DNA from 2 places in the Lepagella muris genome. Region 2 is predicted to be linked to the other one. Evidence: riboswitches for the same ligand, from Rfam matches in the RefSeq annotation. Region 2 holds a riboswitch; the other holds the start of a gene.
What was found. A riboswitch is a leader RNA that binds a small molecule or an ion and turns the genes downstream of it on or off. The one in region 2 is predicted to bind thiamine pyrophosphate.

Region 1 (2,465 bases), on a different contig from region 2:
AAAGCGGTAAGAGAAAGCTGATGATTGTCGCCGATTTTCTTTGATACGTTTACGAAATAGTTGTAGGCTTCAAATTCAGTGCCTTGAATGTAGCCGTTGCCCCACTTCTTGCTTCCGAGCACGGTTATTGCCCAACCGTTGTTCATCAGACCTGTTGACACGCTGAATCCGACATCATTAAGACCATCGTTGCCCGTGCCATACCAGATGGAGCCACCTTTCTTGGAATCAAGACCTCTTGTGGTGATGTTGACAGTACCGCCGATAGAGGGGGCTGAGATGATAGCCGCACCAAGACCGCGCTGAGTCTGCATGCTTGAAGTCACGCCTGACAGTCCTGCAAAGTTTGACCAATATATGCCGCCCCATTCCATATCGTTCATGGGGACACCATTGACGAGGACAGCCACGTTTGGAGCCTTGAAGCCACGCATGTTGATTTTTGCGTCGCCATAGCCGCCACCTTCGGGTGTAGCCCATACACCGGGGGTGTTTTTCAGAACCTCAGGAAACTCCTTGTTGCCGAGTTTTGCCTCAATGTCGCCGGCTGTCAATTCAGAAATAGCCACCGGGGTCTCGCGTGTGCGGGCCTTTGACTGAGTTACCACGACGTCTTGAAGCATTCTTGAATCCGGCTCCATTTTTATGACGCCCATTTCTGACTGAGCCTTCAAAAGAAGTGTCTTGTAGCCGATGTAGGTGATCTGTAGCTCTTTGGTAGAGGCAGGCACCTTTAGATTGAAATTACCGTCGATGTCAGTGGGAACTGCAACCGATGTTCCTTTCGCCTGAACTGTAGCTCCGATCAGGGGCTCACCGAGTTCATCGATAACTGAACCGCGGCACGTTAGGGTATTGCTTTGAGCGAATGCCCAGGAAACAACACCGATAAGTGCTACGGTCAAGAGCAATAGTCTCTTCATACGTAGGTTGTTTTAATTAATAATGGTTTATGGAATAATTTATTGATATCTCGTGGAGGGTGGTGAGAGGGTGTCGTTTCATAATTAATCCGGATTTTAGTTGTTGGAGTCATCAAGGGAATCCTGATGTCCGGAAACATGGAATATCCTGTTTCCTTTTGCAAAGTTAAAGGATTTTAACATACCAACAAAATATTCCCTCATATTTAACAAAAATCTAATAAATCCACGCTTTGGTCTTCGACTACATTTCAAAAACTAATCTCAAGAAGTGAGGGCAAATATTCAAATAAGCAGTAATTTTTCGTTACTTTTGAAGTCCGATAATTTGCAATTGTGAAGAAAATGATATAATTTTGCAACAACACTGGAGGGGTGTCCATCCGATGGACTGAGATTATACCCTACGAACTTGATGCGGTTAGTACCGACGAAAGGATCACGTGATTTTATCCCGGCCTGTATAGGCGGTAATTCGTGTAAGCGCGAAGGCGTAAGGATGTTTCATCTCATATATGGATTTTCCTCTATGTGTCTGTCATCATGGTGATGACGGACGTCTTTTTTATGTACTATGTCATGAAAATAGAGATTAACGGCAAGGAGATTGTTGTGGAGGGAGATAGTATCACTATCGGAGATCTTCTCTCCAATTGCGGTATTGACGGGAAGGGGAGAGCCGTCGCTGTTGGAAACCGTGTGGTGCCAAAGAGAGAATGGCAGGAATTTATTGTAGAAGACGGTATGAAAGTCACTGTCATAAAAGCCGTGTGTGGAGGTTGAGATTATGCGAAAGATAGCAATCACGCTTCCGGAATTTTTTGACGGAGAGGGGGAAGCGATAACGAAATTACTTACCGAAGGGGGGTATGAGCGAGTGCATATACGCAAACCCGGTGCATCGGTCAAGGAGGTGAAGTCGCTTGTGAAAAACATACCGGAGAACCTGTATACGCTGCTCTCATTCCATGATCATTTTAATCTTGCAATGGAGATAGGGATTGGAGGTATACATCTCAATTCAAGAAACAATACGATTCCCACAGGCTGGAACGGACTGGTGAGCCGTTCACTACATTCAATGGAGGAGATAGCCGACCAGGGATATGACTACGCATTTCTGAGCCCTATTTTCCCAAGCATCTCAAAACCGGGATATAAGGGCAATTTCAATTCTGAGGATTTGAGGTCAAGCGTCAATGAGAGGATTTTCGCGCTTGGCGGTGTCACGCCCCGACGTTTCGGAGAGATTGAACAGCTTGGTTTCGGGGGAGCCGCCATGCTTGGCTACGCATGGAAACGGAATCTTGATATGAAGGCATTCCAATTGCAGTTTATCACGCATCCCGTGCGCGAGATGTCGATAACGGAAGAGGTTGAGAAAGTCCTTTCCGGAGGATGCCGGTGGGTTCAGTTGCGTCATAAGGATGCCGATGAATCGACATTGCTTGAAGAGGGTAGGGAGATTCGCAGACTGTGCGACAGATATGGGGCAGTATTCATCATTGATGACCATGTGGATCTTGTCAAGGAATTGAATGC
Region 2 (2,465 bases):
ACACCATTGCGTCATGATGGAGCCTCCACGCGACACACATCCTGTCAGACGTTTGCCCACGAGTAGGGCATGCTCGCGGAGCACACCGGCATGGATAGTGAAATAGTCCACACCCTGCTCACATTGTTCGATGAGTGTGTCGCGGTAGATCTCCCATGTGAGGTCGCTCACTTTTCCGTTGACTTTCTCAAGAGCCTGATATATAGGCACCGTGCCAACCGGTACCGGACAGTTGCGGATGATCCATTCGCGGGTCTCGTGTATGTTGTTGCCCGTAGACAGATCCATCAGCGTGTCGCCACCCCAATAGCAGCTCCATACCGCCTTTGCCACCTCCTCCTCAATGCCCGAGGAGAGTGCTGAGTTGCCGATATTGGTGTTGAGTTTTACTGAGAAAGCCGGTCCGATGATCATAGGCTCAGCTTCCGGATGGTTGATATTGGCGGCAATGATGGCGCGCCCGGCAGCCACCTCGTCGCGCACGAACTCGGGAGTGATGTAGGTCTTTATGCCTCTCTTCTCATTATCGAGATTCTCGCGGATCGCCACGTATTCCATCTCCGGGGTGATCATCCCCTTGCGGGCATAGTGCATCTGGGTGACACGCCGACCCTCCTTTGCCTTGCGGGGTTTGTGGGTCATCGGGAAACGTATGGCATCGAGAGACTTGTCGTCACGTCGTGCCTTGCCGTATTCGCTTGATATGTCGGGCTGCACCTCTGTGTCGTCTCTGTCAGCAATCCAACTCTCTCGCTTGCGGGGAAGACCCTTATTGATGTCAATCTTGATGTCAGGGTCGGTATACGGACCACTTGTGTCGTACACTGTCACCGGCTCGTTAGGATATTCCACTCGTTTGCCGTTTTCAATAGTGACCGTGGGATATTGGTGTATCTCTCTCATCGCCACTTTTATTGGAAACAGTTTCCCATTCACGTATATCTTGGTTGAGTTAGGATAGACCGAGACATTGATATTTTCTATGTTCATTATGTTGATTGTTATTTAATTGTCGGAGTATGAGTGTTACAGTGACACGTATAAATAAAAAACGGTCCGATCTGTGGACCGCACCGAATGATAGAGGATTCTAATTCCATGGGAAGCTCCCTTCATCGGCATTATCCGCATCAGGTTCACAGGGTATGATCTCAGCTCCTGAAGGGGCACCCCTGCTTCGTCTGCAAAGGTAGTTTAAAAACTCAACACATGCAAATTTAGGCACCGGTTTTATTTTTTATTCCCGAAGAAAGGATAAAGGATCATTAAGTAATCAAAGAAAAGAAAGAAAACTCTGCGTTCTCCGTGAGATTGATGGTTTAAATGGAGCATGGGGAGCATGGTGCCTCCTGATCTTCTGACTTCTATATCCCGCTGCAGGTTGATGAGATACATAAGAAGTGATTGTAGACCAGGGAGGGTGGGTCAATCGTTGAAGGCAAGGGTGAGGGCTATGCCATCATTGGTGAAATTGATTGCCTTGGGGGAGAGAATTTCAAGAGCCTTCTTCAATTGTGGGATATTCTGAAGATGCACCAATATCGTGTGGTTCTCCTTCGGTTCGATAATCTCACCCAGTTTGGATTTCGTCAGATACTGAGTAATGCCGGAAATCACCATATCAAGGGGTGCACCACCATCATATTTGAAAAAGATGTCATTCCCCTGAATCCTCACCACAGTGAGTTTCACGGAGATAGTCATCAGAAGAATCTTCTTGCCATACGCGACATTGACAGAGTCCCTGTCGACGAAAGACAGTTTCACAGGAGCCTTCGCAGCCTTCAAAATCTGCTGCTCCACTTCCGGATAAGAAATCGCTATTTTCATATCAATCAAATTTATATTTATAATTCTAACGTAACTTAACCGTCAAAATTACTATTCTCTTGTGAGATATTTTTCTCCCATTTTTCTATCTCGTTATAAAACCCATAATCCCGTGCAATCGTCTTGAATCTCCGTAATACATTACTCATATAGTTCGGTTCGAACAATCCCTTTTCAGAAGCTTTCTTATAACGATTGAATGCTTCGGTGAAAGCATTGAAAGCTTCCTCCCGTGAAGGGAAATATGTAAGTTTGATTCTACGGAGTCCCGATTTGAAACATCTCATGTAATCATCGCGAGTCCAGTTCTTTTCCGTGACAGTTTTTTTGTCAATACCGTCGTTTGATGCCTTGACTTGATTATTACCTTGATTTGTATTCTGATAGAGCGACTTTTGGAATTTACTGGTATAAGCCTTTTTGTGGGAACTTGTCAGATGCCATGCAGCACATGCAGCGCAGTAATATGTTCGGGTCAGCTTCTTACCCCCGCTTTTCACCACATCTTGACCATTATAGCGTATAAAAGCGAGAGCTTTCTCTTTTGATGGAAAACTCATCTTGGCTCGATTGCAATCTGGACAAAATATATGATTCTTAGTCGGTTTCAAGTCTATTGATTCGTTATGATATTT

Region 1: it holds a riboswitch for thiamine pyrophosphate, as region 2 does, so the genes downstream of both, thiS (sulfur carrier protein ThiS) here and thiC (phosphomethylpyrimidine synthase ThiC) in region 2, are expected to answer to the same signal.

Annotation. Positions count from the first base shown of each region.
Region 1 covers NZ_SRYB01000016.1:85,753-88,217, reverse strand. Annotated here, with positions in the region: gene E5331_RS11620 (TonB-dependent receptor) at 1-923, opposite strand, end outside; TPP riboswitch at 1,285-1,379, shown strand; gene thiS (sulfur carrier protein ThiS) at 1,503-1,706, shown strand; gene E5331_RS11610 (thiamine phosphate synthase) at 1,711-2,465, shown strand, end outside.
Region 2 covers NZ_SRYB01000027.1:18,164-20,628, forward strand. Annotated here, with positions in the region: gene thiC (phosphomethylpyrimidine synthase ThiC) at 1-990, opposite strand, end outside; TPP riboswitch at 1,091-1,184, opposite strand; gene E5331_RS15155 (hypothetical protein) at 1,426-1,830, opposite strand; gene E5331_RS15160 (hypothetical protein) at 1,866-2,390, opposite strand.